DNA from 2 places in the Actinopolymorpha cephalotaxi genome. Region 1 is predicted to be linked to the other one. Evidence: riboswitches for the same ligand, from Rfam matches in the RefSeq annotation. Region 1 holds a riboswitch; the other holds the start of a gene.
The links. A riboswitch is a leader RNA that binds a small molecule or an ion and turns the genes downstream of it on or off. The one in region 1 is predicted to bind ZMP and ZTP.
Positions count from the first base shown of each region.

Region 2: it holds a riboswitch for ZMP and ZTP, as region 1 does, so the genes downstream of both, FHR37_RS26795 (metallophosphoesterase) here and FHR37_RS01055 (glycine hydroxymethyltransferase) in region 1, are expected to answer to the same signal.

Region 1 covers NZ_JACBZA010000001.1:248,223-256,926, forward strand. Annotated here, with positions in the region: gene FHR37_RS01045 (6-phosphogluconolactonase) at 1-591, shown strand, start outside; gene FHR37_RS01050 (DEAD/DEAH box helicase) at 626-3,277, opposite strand; gene FHR37_RS01055 (glycine hydroxymethyltransferase) at 3,371-4,858, opposite strand; ZMP/ZTP riboswitch at 4,879-4,970, opposite strand; gene FHR37_RS32855 (tetratricopeptide repeat protein) at 5,318-8,605, shown strand.
Region 2 covers NZ_JACBZA010000001.1:6,013,058-6,021,761, reverse strand. Annotated here, with positions in the region: gene FHR37_RS33535 (DUF3566 domain-containing protein) at 1-313, shown strand, start outside; tRNA gene FHR37_RS26810 (tRNA-Ile) at 449-522, shown strand; gene FHR37_RS26805 (DLW-39 family protein) at 630-770, shown strand; tRNA gene FHR37_RS26800 (tRNA-Ala) at 810-885, shown strand; gene FHR37_RS26795 (metallophosphoesterase) at 1,235-2,104, opposite strand; ZMP/ZTP riboswitch at 2,130-2,208, opposite strand; gene FHR37_RS26790 (GNAT family N-acetyltransferase) at 2,582-3,181, shown strand; gene FHR37_RS26785 (NUDIX domain-containing protein) at 3,313-3,966, shown strand; gene FHR37_RS26780 (cupin domain-containing protein) at 3,999-4,574, opposite strand; gene FHR37_RS26775 (RNA polymerase sigma factor) at 4,565-5,122, opposite strand; gene FHR37_RS26770 (Asp23/Gls24 family envelope stress response protein) at 5,398-5,889, shown strand; gene FHR37_RS26765 (Asp23/Gls24 family envelope stress response protein) at 5,886-6,359, shown strand; gene FHR37_RS26760 (hypothetical protein) at 6,356-6,637, shown strand; gene FHR37_RS26755 (hypothetical protein) at 6,678-6,869, shown strand; gene FHR37_RS26750 (Asp23/Gls24 family envelope stress response protein) at 6,866-7,306, shown strand; gene FHR37_RS33345 (DUF6286 domain-containing protein) at 7,303-7,941, shown strand; gene FHR37_RS26740 (alkaline shock response membrane anchor protein AmaP) at 7,947-8,513, shown strand; gene FHR37_RS26735 (VOC family protein) at 8,624-8,704, shown strand, end outside.

The sequences.
Region 1 (8,704 bases):
GAACGCGACGACATCGACTGGTCGCGGCTGGTCGTGCTGCACATGGACGAGTACGCCGGCATGACGGCGGACCACTCGGCGAGTTTCCGCCGGTGGTTCGCCGACCAGTTGCTGCCGTACGTCACGCCGCGGGAGTTCCACGGCATCCGCGGCGACCACGAGCCGGTCGAGGAGGAGCTGGCGAGGTACTCGAAGCTGCTGGCCGACCTCGACCCGGCGGTGTGCGTTATGGGCATCGGCGAGAACGGCCACCTGGCGTTCAACGACCCGCCCGCCGACTTCGACACCACCGCGCTGGTCCACCTGGTGGACCTGGACGACGCGTGCCGGCGCCAGCAGGTCGGCGAGGGCCACTTCCCGTCGCTGGCGCAGACGCCGACGCAGGCGCTGTCGCTGACGGTGCCGGCCCTGATCCGGCCGCGGACGGTGCTGGTGGTGACGCCCGAGGCCCGCAAGGCGGAGGCGGTCCGCGCCGCGCTGGAGGGCCCGGTCACCCCGGACTGCCCGGCGTCGGTCCTGCGCACCGTCGGCCACGCGCAGCTGTTCCTCGACGAGGAGTCCGCCGGAACACTGCGCGACCAGGTGGCCTGAGCCGCGGGCCGGGACGCAGGGGCTGGTACGCCGGTCAGTCGCGCAGGGCGGTGGCGGGACCGACGGCGGTCACGATGACCACGGCCGTGCCCGCCTCGTCGGAGGCGGCCAGGTCGACCTCGGCGGTGATGCCCCAGTCGCGGTCGCCGTTGGGGTCGTCGAAGATCTGCCGGACCAGCCACCGGCCGGGCTCGGTCGTGGTGTCCACCACCAGGAACGCCGGGCCGCGCGCGTCCGGGCCGGTGCCGATCGAGTCGTACTCGGAGAAGTACTCCGCCAGGGCCTGCGCCCAGGCGTCCGCGTCGAAGCCGGCCTCGGCGTCCAGCTCACCGAGTTCGCCGGAGCGGCGCAGCGCGGCCAGCTCGACCCTGCGGAACAACGCGTTGCGGACCAGCACCCGGAACGCCCGCGCGTTCGAGGTCACTGTCAACGGCTCCTTGACACCGATGCCCGGAGCGCCGGCCGACAGCGCCTCCTCGGACGGGTTGCGCAGACGTTCCCACTCGTCCAGCAGGCTGGAGTCGACCTGGCGGACCAGCTCGCCCAGCCACTCGATCAGGTCGGTCAGCTCCTCGGTCCGCGCGTCCTCGGGCACGGTCTGGCGCAGCGCCCTGAACGCGTCGGCGAGGTAGCGCAGCACCAGCCCCTCCGAGCGGGTCAGGCCGTACAGGCCGACGTACTCCACGAACGTCATCGCCTGCTCGTACATGTCGCGGACGACCGACTTCGGGGAGAGCTCGTGGTCGGCGACCCAGGGATGCCCGCGCCGGTACATGTCGTACGCCGCGTCGAGCAGGTCGACCAGTGGCCGCGGATGGGTGACGTCCTCCAGCAGCTCCATGCGTTCGTCGTACTCGATGCCCTCCGCCTTCATCGCCGCGACCGCCTCGCCCCGCGCCTTGTTCCGCTGGGCGGACAGCACCTGCCGCGGGTCGTCCAGCGTGGACTCGATCACCGACACCACGTCCAGGGCGTACGTCGGCGACTCCTTGTCCAGCAGCTCGATCGCGGCCAAGGCGAACGGCGACAGCGGCTGGTTGAGGGCGAAGTCCCACTGCAGGTCGACGGTGAGCCGGATCCGGCGCCCGGTCTCGTCGGGTTCGTCCAGCCGCTCCACCACGCCGCCGGCGAGCAACGCGCGGTAGATCGCGATCGCCCGACGGATGTGCCGGCGCCGCGCGGCCGGCTCCTCGTGATTGTCGGTGAGCAGGTGGCGCATCGCGGCGAACGCGTCTCCGGGCCGGCCGATGACGTTCAGCAGCATCGCGTGGCTGACCGCGAAACTGGACGTGAGCGGCTCGGGCTCGGAGGCGATCAGCCGCTCGAACGTCGGCCGGCCCCAGCCGATGGAGCCCTCCGGCGGCTTCTTGCGCACCACCTTGCGGCGCTTCTTCGGATCGTCGCCGGCCTTGGCCAGCGCCTTCTCGTTGTCCACCACGTGTTCGGGTGCCTGCACGACCACGGTGCCGAGGGTGTCGTAGCCGGCGCGACCGGCCCGCCCGGCGATCTGGTGGAACTCCCGCGCCTTGAGCAGCCGCACCTTCTGCCCGTCGTACTTCGACAGTCCGGTGAACAGCACCGTGCGGATCGGCACGTTGATGCCCACGCCGAGGGTGTCGGTGCCGCAGATCACCTTCAGCAGCCCGGCCTGGGCGAGCGTCTCCACCAGCCGGCGGTAGCGGGGCAGCATGCCGGCGTGGTGGACGCCGATGCCGTGCCGGACCAGCCGGGACAGTGTGCGCCCGAACCCGGCGGTGAACCGGAAGTGTCCGATCATCGCCGCGATCGCGTCCTTCTCCGCCCGGGTGCACATGTTGACGCTCATCAGCGCCTGCGCGCGTTCCAGCGCGGCGGCCTGGGTGAAGTGGACGACGTAGACCGGCGCCTGGTGGGTGCCGAGGAGTTCCTCCAGCGTCTCGTGCAGGGGAGTGGTGACGTAGGAGAACACCAGCGGCACCGGGCGCTCGGCCGCGTGCACGAGGGTGGTGGGCCGCCCGGTCCGCCGGGTCAGGTCCTCCTCGAACCTGCTGACGTCGCCCAGCGTCGCCGACATCAGGACGAACTGCGCGTGCGGCAGTTCGATCAGCGGCACCTGCCAGGCCCAGCCCCGGTCGGGCTCGGCGTAGAAGTGGAACTCGTCCATCACCACCTGGCCGACGTCGGCGTCGGCCCCGTCCCGCAGGGCGATGTTGGCGAGGATCTCGGCGGTGCAGCAGATGATCGGCGCGTCGGCGTTCACGCTCGCGTCGCCGGTCTGCATGCCCACCTTGTCGGCGCCGAACATCTCGCACAGCCCGAAGAACTTCTCCGACACCAGCGCCTTGATCGGCGCGGTGTAGTAGGTCCGCCGGCCCTGCGCCAGCGCGGCGAAGTGGGCGCCGGCGGCGACCAGGCTCTTGCCCGAGCCGGTGGGGGTCGCGAGGATCACGTTGGCGCCGGAGACGACCTCGATCAGCGCCTCTTCCTGGTGGGGATAGAGGGTGAACCCGCGTTCGCCCGCCCAGGAGACGAAGGTCTCGTAGAGCGAGTCGGGGTCGGCGTCGGCCGGGTCGGCCGGCGGGTGCAGCTGCCTGAGCGGCACGGTCGCCGGCGAGGACGTGGCCGGTGACAGCGCGGCCGAGGCCGGTGCGGCCGGTGCGGAGAGGGCGGACGTGGACGGCGGGGACAACGGATCAGTGAGCGACATGGCGCTTCCATCGTGCCCTACGCCGTACGCGAGGGCCCACCCGCGCCGGACGCGGGTGGACCCTCGGGTGGGCCTCGGTGAGCGTCGTAGCTCTCAGCCCAGGTCGATCGTGGGGTAGAGCGGGTGGTTGGCCAGCAGGTCGGCGGCCTGCTGGGAGACCCGGGAGGCCACTGCCTCGTCGAGCACGTGCGAGGCCTTCGACGGGGCGCCCTGCCTGGTGGTGCCGGGCTTCGTCTGGCCGAGCACCGTGTCGATCAGCCCGGCCACCTCATCCAGCTCGGCGGTGCCGAGGCCGCGGGTGGTGAGCGCGGGGGTGCCGAGCCGGATGCCGGAGGTGTACCACGCGCCGTTGCGGTCCTGCGGGACGGCGTTGCGGTTGGTGACGATGCCCGAGTCGAGCAGCGCCGACTCGGCCTGCCGCCCGGTGAGGCCGTACGACGACACGTCCAGCAGCACCAGGTGGTTGTCGGTGCCGCCGGTGACCAGCTTCGCGCCGCGCCGGGTCAGCCCCTCGGCCAGCGCCTTGGCGTTGTCCACGATCCGCTGGGCGTAGTCGCGGAAGTCCGGCTGCCGTGCCTCGGCGAGTGCGACCGCCTTGGCCGCCATCACGTGCGGCAGCGGGCCGCCGAGCACCATCGGGCAGCCGCGGTCCACCTGGTCGGCGAGCTCGGGCTGGCACAGCACCATGCCGCCGCGCGGCCCGCGCAGCGACTTGTGCGTCGTGGTGGTGGTGATGTGGGCGTGCGGCACCGGGTCGTAGTCGCCGGTGAGCACCTTGCCCGCCACCAGCCCGGCGAAGTGGGCCATGTCGACCATGAACGTCGCACCCACCTCGTCGGCGATCTCGCGCATCGTGGCGAAGTTGATCAGCCGGGGGTACGCCGAGTAGCCGGCGACCAGGATCAGCGGGCGGAACTCCTGCGCCGCCCGGCGTACCTCGTCGTAGTCGATCAGGCCCGTCTCGGGGTCGGTGCCGTAGCTGCGCTGGTCGAACATCTTGCCGGAGATGTTCGGCCGGAACCCGTGGGTGAGGTGGCCGCCCGCGTCCAGGGACATGCCGAGCATCCGCTGGTTGCCGAGCTCGCGGCGCAGCTCGAACCAGTCCTGCTCGGACAGGTCGTTGACCTGGCGGACCTGCGCCTTCTCCAGCGCGGGAGCCTCGACCCGGTTGGCGAGGATCGCCCAGAACGCGACCAGGTTGGCGTCGATCCCGGAGTGCGGCTGGGCGTAGGCGTGCGGGGTGCCGAAGAGCTCGCGGGCGTGCTCGGCGGCCAGCGCCTCCACGGTGTCGACGTTCTGGCAGCCGGCGTAGAAGCGGCGCCCGATGGTGCCCTCGGCGTACTTGTCGCTGAGCCAGTTGCCCATCGCCAGCAGCACGGCCGGCGAGGCGTAGTTCTCGCTCGCGATCAGCTTCAGGGACTCGCGCTGGTCGGTGAGCTCGGCGCCGATCGCGGCGGCGACCCGGGGCTCCACCCCGGCGATCACGTCCAGCGCGCTCCGGAACGCGGTCGACTCGGCACTGTTCGCGGCACTGCTGGGGGAGCTGCTCTGGGGGTTGTCCGGGGCGGACGCGGGGCTCATGGGACCTCCTGTGGCGTACGGAAGGGGGCCCAGGCGCACGGCACTCCGTCCTTCGACGAGGCCGCTTCCCGATGGTCGATCCCATCCCAACGCGCCAGTCACGGCCTGCACCGAGGCTATCGTGACCGCCCGCCGCCGCGCAGCCACCCGTACCCCCACACATCCGCCCACGTCACGCCCGCGCGACCTTCCCCGCCGAGCCCGGCACGATCCGCCCGGCCCGGCGGTGTCCGCCATTCCGGTCGTGCCCGCCCGGACCGGGACGCTCCGGCGCGGCCGGATGCACTCCGGCCCGTGAAGACGGCGCCCTCTCCGGCGTTTGTGCCCTCACCCACCCACCGCTGTGGACACTGGGATGAGGAATGTCTCAGGGACTTCTGTGGGCGGAACCGTTTTCGCAGGTCAGAGGCGGTACGCCGACCGCGGGGCCGCAGGCTCTGAGCGTCGGGGGGTGAGGTTGTGGCGGCGCAGAAGGGACAGCAGCACGGCGACCCGGGCAAGCCGGAGGAGTCGCAGGGGCGGCCGTGGGTCCGCTCGCTGGGAATGATCGGTCTGGTCCTCCTGGTGCTCGCGGCCCTGATCGAGACGATCACGGCCGGGACCCAGCGCCCGATCGTGGGCGGGCTGGCTCTGCTCGCGATCGCCGCGTTCGTGGTGGCCGGGGTGGGGCGGCTGACCGAGCCGGAGAGCGTGCGCGCCGCTCGGGCACAGGCCGCCGACGGGGCCTCGGACCCGGACGGACGGTCCGGGCCCTGGCAGGAGGACGACGCCCCGTGGCGGGAGGACGCCGACGGGCCCTGGCAGGAGGAGGGCGGCGACGGCGGCGAGGGCGGCTGGAACGAGGGCGAGGGACCGTGGAGCGAACGCGGCGAGCCCAGCGCACCGGCCGAACGGGCCGGCGGCTGGCAGGGCGCCCCGCCCGGCGCCCGCGCGGGTGCCCGCACCCAGACCCAGGCCGCCACCCGGGTGCCGGGCCAGCGGCGCGAACGCGGACGCAAGGCACCGCAGGTTCCCGAGCGGACGTTCCCCCGCCTGTCGGAGCTGTCCGAGGTGGTGCTGGGACCGACTCCGACGCACTACGCCCACCGCGGCCAGGCGCCGTACGTACGCCGTCCCGCCGCCGACGGCCGGCTGGCCGCGCTGCTGAACGCCGACAGCCAGCCGTTCCCGTTCGTGGTCGTGGTCGGCCCGTCCAAGGCCGGCAAGTCGCGCACGGTCGTGGAGGCCGTGCGGTCGGTGCTCGGCGGCCGGGACCCCGGTGTGTTCGTGCCCGGCAGCGGCGAGGAGCTCGCCGAGGTGCTGCGCGAGGAGGAGGCCCTGCCCCGGGGACGCCAGCCGTGGGTGATCTGGCTGGACGACGTGACCGCCGCGGACCTCGTACACCTGTCCGCGGACACCCTGGACCGCGCGGCCCGGCACGCCATGATCGTGGCGAGCATGACCGACGAACGCTGGGACCAGGTGCTGGACAGCCACGGCGACGTCGCGGCCACCGCCAAGGCGGCGTTGCGCCGGGCGACGAAGGTGCCGCTCGACTTCGAGCTGACCGTACGCGAGCGCGCGGAGGCCGAGCAGCTGTATCCGCAGCTGCAGATCAACGCCAGCATCGGCGAGGCGCTGATCGGCGGGGACCAGCTGGTGGCGAAGTTCCGCGCCGGCCGGGACCGGGAGCCCGCCGGCTACACGATCGTGCAGGCGGCGGTGGACGCGCGGCGGGCCGGGCTGAACCGCCCGCTCACCGAGTCCGAGCTCCGCGGCCTCTACCCGCTGTACCTGCGCCGGGTGCGCATCGACCTCGACCCCACCACCGCGTTGTTCGAGGAGGGGATGGCATGGGCCACCGAACCTGTCGCCTCCGAGGTCTCGCTGCTCAGCCAGGTCGGAGGCGGTGCCGGGAGTGCCGGGGGCGCCGGGGGTGCCGGCGTGGCGCACGGTGCGCTCGGCTCGTCGCTCGGCTCGACCACCGGACCGGGCACCCGGGCGAAGCCGACGGAGAACCCGGACGGTGCCCTGGAGGTCCTGGACTACGTGGTCGCGATCGAGGAGGGCCGCCACGGCCAGGAGGCCCGGCCGGTCTTCGACGCGATGTGGCAGGAGCTGATCGCCGCTGTTCCGCCCGATGACGCGTTCGACATCGGCATCGGCGCGAGCCTGCGCGGCAACCAGTCCGCGGCCGAACTCGCGTTCCGCAAGGTCCTCGACCTCGACCACGCCGGCGAGGCGCCGCGGGCGGCGAACAACCTCGGCCTGCTGCTGCGCGAGCGCGGCGACGTGGCCGGTGCGCGGGCGGCGTTCCAGAAGGCGATCGACTCCGGTCACCCGGACGTCATGCCGAGGGCGGCGAACAACCTGGGCGCGCTGCTGCGCCAGCAGGGCGACGTGAGCGGCGCGCGCGGCGCGTACCAGAAGGCGATCGACTCCGGGCACACCGACGTGGTGCCCCGGGCGGCCAACGACCTGGGTTCGCTGCTGCGCGGGCAGGGCGACGTCGCGGGCGCGCGCACGGCGTACCAGCGGGCGGTCGACTCCGGCCACACCGACGTGGTGCCGTCGGCGGCGCTCAACCTCGGCATGTTGCTGAAGGACCAGGGCGACGTCGCCGGGGCGGAGACGGCGTACGAACGGGCGATGGGGTCCGGCGACCCTGAGGTGGTGCCGGTGGCCGCGCTGAACCTGGGTTCGCTGCTGCGCGAGCAGGGCGACATGGCGGGTGCGCGGACGGCGTACCAGCGGGCGGTCGACTCCGGCCACGCCGAGGTGGTGCCGGTGGCCGCGCTCAACCTGGGTTCGCTGCTGCGCGAGCAGGGTGACATGGCGGGTGCGCGGACGGCCTACCAGCGGGCGGTCGACTCCGACCACCCGGGCGTGATGCCGGTCGCCGCGCTGAACCTCGGCATGTTGCTGAAGGACCAGGGCGATCCCGAGGGCGCGGAGGCCGCGTACCAGCGGGCCGTCGACTCCGGCGACGTGGACGTGGTGCCGATGGCGGCGCTCTACCGGGGTTCGCTGCTGAAGGACCAGGGCGACCTGGTGGGTGCGGAGACGGCGTTCCAGCGGGCGGTCGACTCCGGCCACCCCGACGTCGCGCCGATGGCGGCGAACAACCTCGGCGTGCTGCTCACCGAGGAGGCCGACGTGGGCGGCGCCCGGGCGGCGTACGAGCTGGCCGTGCGGTCCGAGCACGCCGACGTGGCGCCGATGGCGGCGAACAACCTCGGGGTGCTGCTCACCGAGGAGGCCGAGGTCGACGACGCCCGCGCCGCCTACCAGGTGGCGGTAGACTCCGGGCACGCCGACGTGGCGCCGATGGCGGCGCTGAACCTCGGCCTGCTGCTGGACGCGCAGGGCGACGTGGGTGGTGCGCGGTCGGCGTACGAGCTGGCGGTGGACTCCGGGCACGCCGACGTGGTGTCGGTGGCCGCGGTCAACCTCGGCACGCTGCTGCGCGACCAGGGCGACGTGGCCGGCGCCCGGGCGGCGTTCCACCTCGCGATCGACTCCGGGTTCGTCGACATCGCACCGGTCTCGGCCGGGCACCTGCGGGTGCTTTTGGCCGGGCAGGGCGGTTCGGTGAACGCCCGGCCGGCCGCCCGGATCGGCGCGGATCGCGTACGCGAGACCGCTGCCCTGGGTGCCCGGGCGGGGGAGTCCGGCGCGGACGTCGAGGGCGGGGACGATCTGGGCACCCTCGAAGCCATGGAGGAGGGGCTCGGCGAGGACGAGGGGCCGAACGGCCGCCGCACCTAGCGGTCGCGCAAGTCCGCCTTGACAGCCGGCGCGGTCTCGCCGCGGCTGACCGGTTCCCCTCGCCCGCGGGCAACACCAGGCACCCATCCGGGCCCGCGG
Region 2 (8,704 bases), 5.8 Mb from region 1:
GGCGTTCCTGCTGTCCATCGCGTTCGCGATCGTGACCGTCGTGGCAGTGAGCGTGGTCTGGTACGTCCTCCAAGCGGCCGGCGTGTACGACTCCATCAGCCGGACGATCACCGACGTGCTGGGCAGCGCCTCGGAGACCCGGTTCAACCTCGAGGACTACATCGGGCTGCAGCGGGTCCTCGGGTTCACCGCGCTGATCTGCGTGGTCGACGTCATCCTGATCACCGCGATCGCCACGCTGTGTGCGTTCCTCTACAACCTGTCCGCCAGCCTGCTGGGTGGCCTGGAGGTCACGCTCGCCGAGGACGAGTGACGCGTCGGGGCCGAGCCCGGTGAGTGCCTTCGGTGATCTCCGGGACCGTCCGGTCGCGCCCTGTTCCTTGGGTGGTACCCGCGTCGAACCGGTTTGGGCGGGACGCTAGGGTTGCGGTAACGTTCGTCGGCGCCCGGGCCTATAGCTCAGACGGTTAGAGCGCTTCCCTGATAAGGAAGAGGTCACTGGTTCAAGTCCAGTTAGGCCCACTCACCCGAGCGGTCGACACAAGCGACACGGCAGCGATGTCGTGCCCGTGTCGACCACCCGCAGGGATGTGGTCATCCCAGGCCGGTGTCGTTCAAGGAGGCTACCGATGATCAAGAAGGCACTCCTCGCCGCTGTCGCGATCGCCGGTGGCTGGTTCGCGTACAAGCGGTTGCAGGCGGACAAGGCGGAGCAGAACCTCTGGGCGGAGGCAACCGACCCGGTCCCGCCCTCCGGTGGCGCCCACTGACCGACCGGCTCGGCGCTCCGGCGCTTCGGCGCCGATCCCGGGGGCGTAGCTCAACTGGCAGAGCACTGCCTTTGCAAGGCAGGGGTTAGGGGTTCGAGTCCCCTCGTCTCCACCACCACACAACACCAGGTCAGGCCATCCAAAGCCCTCGCTGGTGACTTTGGCCGAATGACCAACAACCGCTCCGCGTGCCCCTCACCGGTCGCGGACCCCTTCCGGTCCTCCGTCAGGTCCGCCGCGGAGCAGGACCGAGCCCAGGACCCTCGCAGCCGATCCGAAAGCAGCCCGCTGCAGCGCGTCGGTCCGCGTCCGATCATTCTCTTTCGCGCATGCCGCGATGCCCGGCTCATGAACCGGCTACGACGGCGAGTGGGTTGTGCTGGAGCCATGGCTGCCGGACGCAACCTGCTGGACCGGGCCGGTCGGCGGTGTACGGGTTCGGCGGAGTACGACCTGGCACTCCATCATGGCTTCTCGCCGACGACATCCTCGCCCGACACCGCGTCGACGAGGTACACCTGCTCGCCGGCACGCGGGTCGCGGGCGTGCAGCACGTGGAAGAGCGGGGAAGCCGGGCCACCGAGATCGACCACGGTGGCCCCGGCGCCCACCACCGCGCGTTCCCACCGCGGCGGAGCGGTGAAGTCGATGCGGGTGACTACGCCGGGTGTGACCCACACCGGTATGCCCCGCAGCAGGCCGGACAGCTGCAGGTGGAAGTGACCGCACAGGATCGCATGGACATCGGTGCCCTGTACCGCATCGGCGAGATCACCGGCGTTACGCAGATTCACGGTGTCCATGATCGGAGAGGTGGGCACGGCGATCGGTGGGTGGTGCAGCACGAGCACCGTGCCCGCCGCAGCGGGTTCAGCCAGCACCTCACGCAGCCAGACCAGCTGGCCCGGGTCGAGATGCCCGTGTACGTGGCCGGGCACGAGGCTGTCCAGTGTGACCACACGCAGCCCAGCAACGATGCTTACGGCGGCGCGCTCGCCGGACGCGCCCGCCATAGTCGTGCCCATGTCGGTGCTGTCGGCCGCCAGGTGCCCGGAGCCAAGGGCGGCCGCGAACGCCTCTCGGGTGTCGTGGTTGCCCGTGCAGTAGACATGCGGAATGCCTCGCTCGGCGCAGAACCGGCCCACTTGCTCCCGCACGCCCGCGCAACCTTCGGTGGAACCGTCGTCGGCGATGTCGCCACTCACGACGACCAAATCCACCTTCGGCACGAAGCGGGCGTCGTACAGGATGCGCGCCAGCGCCGCGGAGGCATCGACGTCAGGACTGTTCAGGTGGGTGTCGGACAGGTGCAGGATCCGGTGGCGGACGGTCACGGAGGCGTCTCCTCGTCTCATCGGCAAGGGGCACCCAGGCGGACGATGCCCCGACCTTCACTCCCCGGTGGTCACGCCCACCCACGCCAGTCGTGTCTGCACAATCTAGGCGTGGCCCCACCTCGCGAGGCAATGGCATGGCCTCGCGACCGTCTCCGTCCCCCCCGCGTGCCCCAAGCAGGGGATGACCTTGGTCTGTGTCGGTAACCCACGGTCAAGCCGCCTGGTGTTCGACGCGGGAACAATCCACGCTGAATGAGCGTGAGCGGGTGAGTGGCCTTTGCAAGGCAGGGGTTAGGGGTTCGAGTCCCCTCGTCTCCACTCGTACGAATCCCCAGGTCAGGCCACCCAAGGCCCTCACCGGCCGCTCCGGCCGGATGACCGAAACCGCCCCGCGTGCCCTCCGCGTGCCCTCCGCGTGCCAGTTGGCCGCCCGGGCAGCGGGTGCCGCCAGGAGTGCTCGGTACTCTCCCGTCCGTGAACGATGGGGCGACAGACGTCTTTCAGGTGGCCAACCGACCGGGCGCCTCCCACCGGGTGACCCTGCGGCATCTCACCGCAGATGACCAGGACGAGTTCCTCGACCTGGTGAGCGCCAGCGTGGACCTGCACCACCCGTGGATGGCGCTGCCGTCCACGCCGGAGCGGTTCCGGGCCTACCTCGCGCGGTACGCGGAGCCGCACGAGGAGGCGGTGGCGATCTGCGTACGCGGCAGCGGGGCCATCGCCGGCGTGGTCAACCTCAACAGCATCATTCGCGGACGGTTCCAGTCCGGGTCCGTTTCCTACGCCGCCTTCGCCCCCACCGCCGGCCGGGGATACCTGACCGAAGGGCTCACACTGGTGGTGCGCTACGCGTTCGAGCAGCTACGGCTGCACCGGCTCGAAGCCCAGATCCAGCCCGGCAACCACGCCTCCTTGAACCTCGTCCGTCGGGTCGGCTTCCGGCACGAGGGCTACTCGCCCGAGCTGCTGTACATCGACGGAGCCTGGCGGGACCACGAGCGCTGGGCGATCACCAGCACCATGGTCGACATCGCCCCCACGCCTGCGCACCCGACGCTGCCGGAGCGCTAGGGAACCCGCCCGCTCGGCAACACGCGTCGAACCGTTCCGCGTCCGCATGTCAGCGTCATCGCCATGCCCGCCGGTGTGGCTGGCACCGTCAATGCGGAGGTGCGGTCGGCGGCCGTCGATACGGTGTCGGCGTGACCAGTGCGAAAGACATCGGGCGACGCGCGTACGACGTCGCGCCTTCCGAGACGACGACCACGTCCCGGCAGCACCTGGTCGGCCTGGTCGAGGGCATCCGCCCGTGGGACGAGACCGAGCAGGCCCACCGGCAGACGGTCCTGGACTGGCTGGCCGGCGGCGCCCCGGCTTACCGGACCGCGAAGCCGGACGTCCCGGACCCCCACCTGGTGAGCTACTTCGTCGTGGTCGACGAGACCCGGCTGGAGCTGCTGCTGGTCGCCCACCGCAAGGCCGGGCTCTGGCTGCCGTCAGGAGGACACGTCGAACCCGGCGAGGACCCGTGGGAGACGGTCGTACGAGAGTGCCTCGAGGAGCTCAACGTCGCGGCCGCACCCTCCCACCTGCCCGGTCTCCCCGGCGACCGGCCGTTCTTCGTCACCGTGACCCGCACCCGCGGTGCCGGCCCGCACACCGACGTGAGTCTCTGGTATGTCCTCGGCCTGCCGAGATCGTCGATCGTCTCCTACGACGCGACCGAGTTCGACGGCATCAGGTGGGTGCGGGTGGACGAGGTGGCCGACGAGCCGCCGGGCACTCTGGACCCGCACCTGCCCCGGTTCGCGGCCAAACTGCTGGCGTCCGTACGACCTGGTGGCGGCTCGTCCTGACCGAGCGGGCACCGGTGACTACGAAGGTGCCGTCACAGGTGGATGTCGTCCACCCGGACGTCGATCGCGTTCAGCTCCAGTCCGAGCTGCCGCCGGGCGGCCGAGCGCACCGCCTTCCGGACACGTTCCACGATCTGTGACACCGGTGTCCGCTGGCGCAGGGTGAGGTTGATCTGCAGCCTCGTCGGGTCGCCGCGTTCGGGGAAGTGACAGCGGTTGACGGTGACGCCCGCGACCTCGCTCGCCGCGGCGGCCAGCACGGTCGCGGCCGCGTGTTCGGTGATGGCGAGGTGCAGGGGGTGTTCGGCGGGTAGCGACAACCGCCAGCTTCGGCTGCGGGTGGCGTGGATGCGGGCCATGATCGAGTCGACGAACCCCGGAGGCGGCTCGGCGGGCTCGTCCCGCAGGAGTTCCGCGGCCTGCAGCACCGGTGCGAACTCCGCCGCGGCGCCCCGGCAGTGCGGGCACGACAACTCGTGGTCGTCCAAGCCGCCGTCGGTGAGGTGGTCGTACACCGTCCCCATGTCGCGGCCGCACGGGAGCACCTCCTCGCGCCGGTCCTGGCCGGGCGGCGGCGGAGTGTTCCCGTTGGGCTGATCTATCGCCATGGTTTCAGCTCCCTGGCGAGGCGGACGCGGGCGCGATGGATGCGTCCCCGAACCGCATCGGGTCCGATTCCCGTGACCTCGGCGATCTCGTCATAGGAGAGCCCCTCCAACTCTCGTAACACCCAGCATGCCCGTTGCTCCGGCGTGAGCAGCCCGAGGGCCGCTCGAAGTGCGGCGAGCAGGTCGGCGACGAGGACCTGCTGCTCCGGCTGGCCGGAAGCCGAGAGCGGAAGCCTGACATGTTCATGATCGAGTTCGGCATCGGGGTGGGCGCGGCGGCTCCGCGCCGCCTGGAGAGCAGCGGTGGTGACGATGCGGTAGAGCCAGGCGGCAAAGGCCTGGTCCACGCGGATCCGGTCGAGGCGGCGCCAAGCCGTGATGAACGCCTCCTGAGCCACGTCCTGTGCCGTGTCGGCGTCGCCCAGGATGCGCAGCGCGATCCGGTAGGCCGGACCGGAGTAGCGGCGTACGAGCTGCTCGAACGCGGTCGCGTCACCGATCCGCGCACGCGCCACCAGGGTCTCGTCGGGGGGCGCCGACGTCGTCACCCGGTCACCCCGCCACCGGGGGCGTCCGGATGACTGTGATCCAGATCACGTGCACACCCCCGTGAGGAGAAGGGACCCAGGAACATCTTCGCTAGGTATATCCGCCCGCCTGATTAGTCGCAAAGCGGCGGTCACCTCGTGCAGGCGCAAGGTGAACGCCTCGTCGGACGGGTTTCGACGGACGTATGGAACGCACAACACACGCACGGACACGGCACTACTCCGGGCATCGCACCCGGACGCAGGTGGTGTCGAAGCTCGGACGAGAGGCGAACATGACTGCGCAGACGAACGACAAGAAGACCCCCACCGCCGGCGAGTCCAACGGACCGTCCACCGGTGCGGTGGCCACCCGCTCCGGGACCGACCTGGCCGGCAGCGGCGGCCGCACCGTGATCGCGGACGCCGTCGTCGCGAAGATCGTCGGCATGGCCACCCGTGAGGTCCGTGGCGTGTACGCCATGGGTGCGGGCATCTCCCGCGCGTTCGGCGCGGTGCGCGAACGGATCGGTGGCTCGACGTCCACCGTCACCCAGGGCGTCGCGGTCGAGGTGGGCGAACGCCAGGCCGCCATCGACCTGGACGTCGTGGTCGAGTACGGCGTCTCCATCCCCGACCTCGCCGCGGGCATCCGCCGCAACGTCGTGGGCGCGGTGGAGAAGCTGTGCGGGCTCGAGGTCACCGAGGTCAACATCACCGTCGGCGACATTCACCTGCCCGGTGAGCAGGAGTCCAACGACGCCCCCGAGCAGCCCCGGGTCCAGTGAGCCGACCGACGGCCGGGCCGCTCGGCACGGAGTCGCTCGGCACGGAGTCGCTCGGCACGGAACCGATCGGTGCCGGGCCGGCCGGCGCCGAGTCCGCGGAGCGCTCCGAGTCCGCCGAGTCCACCGACGCGGGCCGGTTGGCGGACCGGATCGCCGCGGCGATCACGGCCTGCCCGGACGTGGCCCGGCTCAGCGCCGGGCCCATCGCCACGTACCTTCCCGGGCGCTCGGTGTCCGGGGTGGCGGTACGCGACGAGGAGGTCCGGGTGGCCGTGGTGGCTCGGTACGGCCGGCCGCTGGCCGAGGTCGCCGAGCAGGTACGCGCGGCGGTCACTCCGCTCGTACCCGGTCGCCGGGTCGACGTGTCGATCGACGACCTGGCGATCGGTGACGAGGAGCCCGACCGGAGACAGGGGCCTGGTGGCGCGGTGCGCAGGGACGGTGAGGGAACGGGTCCGGGCGTCGCATGAGCGCGGATCCCGCCACCTCCCGCGCGGAACGCAGTGCGTTCCGGGCGTGGGTCCGTGCGCACCACCCGGACGTGGGCGGTGACCACGCGGCGTTCGTCGCCGGGCTGGAGCGGATACGTGCCGGCCGCGGCGTCCCGTCGGCACGCACACCGTCGCCGGGATCGCGAGCGGACGCGGCGCGGGCCGACGACGTGAGCACGTTCCGCCGACGTGGCGGGCTGTGGCTTCTGATCCGGTGGTGGCGACGAATGCGCCGCCGGGAACCCCGGGTGCGGTGACGCGTTCGCGGGACGACTGATCGAAAGGGTGTGGGCTTCGATGGATGAGACGCGCTGGTGGCCGATGATCGGCCTGGCGTTCGGTACGGCCGTGGGGTTCGCCGGAGCGTTCGGCGGGTTCTCGGCGTTCCTGATCGTGGCGGTGCTCGGTCTGCTGGGCCTGCTGGTCGGCCGGGCGATGACCGGTGACCTGGACGTGGGTGCGTTGCTGGGTAGCCGGAGGCGGTCGTGACCACCACCACCGAGGCGCCGGTGGACCGCCCGCCCGAGTCCGCGTCCGGCACAGGGGACCGGACGGAGACGCTGGGCCCGCCGGAGTCGCGGGGGCGGACCGAGATCGCCGGCCGGGTCCTCGAACGCATCGCCGGGCAGGCGCTCGCCGAGGTCGACCAGGCCGGCGGGGCCAGCCGGCGGGTGCTCGGCGTCCCTCTCGGCCGCGACGAACTCGACTCCGGACCGCAGGTGTCCGCCCAGGTGGACGGCGACCTGGCCACCGTACGCATGACCGTCTCGGTGGTCTATCCCGCACCGGTACGCGAGGTGACGCGGAACCTCCGTACCCAGGTCATGGAGCGGATCTCCGGACTCACCGGGATCCAGGTGCGCCAGGTCGACATCGACGTCGCGCACCTCGTACCCCCGGCCGAGCACGGTAGGAGGGTGTTGTGAGCGCGACCACCGAGGAGATCCGTACGGCGGACGACCGGGCCACCCCGCCCCCGCCGCCCACCGGAGCGGGTGACCGCAGGTCGCTCCGCCGGGCCACCCACGTGTTCCGTCCCCACCGGGTGCTGCCGGCCACGATCGTCGCGCTCGTGCTCGCGGTGGTGGCCGCGCTGGTGGCCATCGAGGTGATCGGCGGACTGTTCGGGTCCCCGCCCGGGCTGCTGCCGGTCGAACAGCTGAACTCGCTGGGCCGGGACACGCGCTGGAACGACTCGCTCCCGTTCGCCGTCTGCGGTCTCGCCATCCTGCTCGGGCTGGTGTTGCTCTTCCTCGCGGTGAAGCCGGGCCGACCGCGTGCGGTGGTGCTGACGTCGGCGGACCCGCAGGTCGTGATGGGGATCGAGACCGTCGGGATGAGCCGGCACCTCGCCCGCGCGGCGGAGTCGGTGCCCGGAGTCTCCTCGGCTCAGGTCACTGTCAGCGCCCGCAAGGTGCGGGTGGCCGCGTCGAGTCCCCTGCGCGACGTAGCTGGCCTGGACGAGCAGATCCGTACGGCCGTCACCGAACGCGTCGACGAACTCGCACCGATGGCGGGTCGCCCGACCGTCCGGGTCACCGTTCGCCGCAGACAGGACTGAGTCAGATGACCACGAGGAATCGTCGCACCGCCCTGAGGAACCGAGTGGGGCTCGCCCTGGTCGGGCTGGTCCTGCTGCTGGCCGGCGCGGCCGGGCTGGCGCGTGGACTGAACCTTCTTCCCCGCATGTTCGGCCCCGCCTCCGGCCCGGTCATCGATCCGGCGACCGTCCGGTTCGGCGTCGAGCAGAAGTGGTTCTGGCCCGCGCTCGCCGTGGTCGCGATCGTGCTGGCGCTGCTGGCACTGTGGTGGCTGGCCAGCCAGACCCGGGTCGACAGCCTGCGCAACCTCCGCCTCGAACCCGACTCGCGGCAGGGGGTGACCAACCTCCCCGGCAAGGCGGTCACCGCCGCGATCGAGAACGACCTCGCCGACAGCCCGTACCTCCATCGCGGCCACGCCCGGCTGACCGGTTCGGCGGCCCATCCCCGGCTTCACCTGCACGTGGTCCTGGACCACGACGCGGACCCGGCAGCGGCCCGGGCCCGGATCGACCAGGCGCTGGCGCGAGTACGGCAGGCCGTCGAGTTGGACGAACTCCCGACGACGGTGGAGCTGACCGCACGGCGCTGAGTCCGCGGCCTGACTCCGTGGCTTGACTGCGCGGCTTGTCGGTGGGCGTCGCTACTGTCCGGCGGCACCGGGCCGAACCCCTGCGTGCCCGGCCGCTGAAGGAGGCAGCCATGACAGAGCGACCCCGCATGCACGTCACAGCCACCGTGCTGGAGTCCTCCGACGCGCAGGCGCTGGCGGCCTTCTACGTC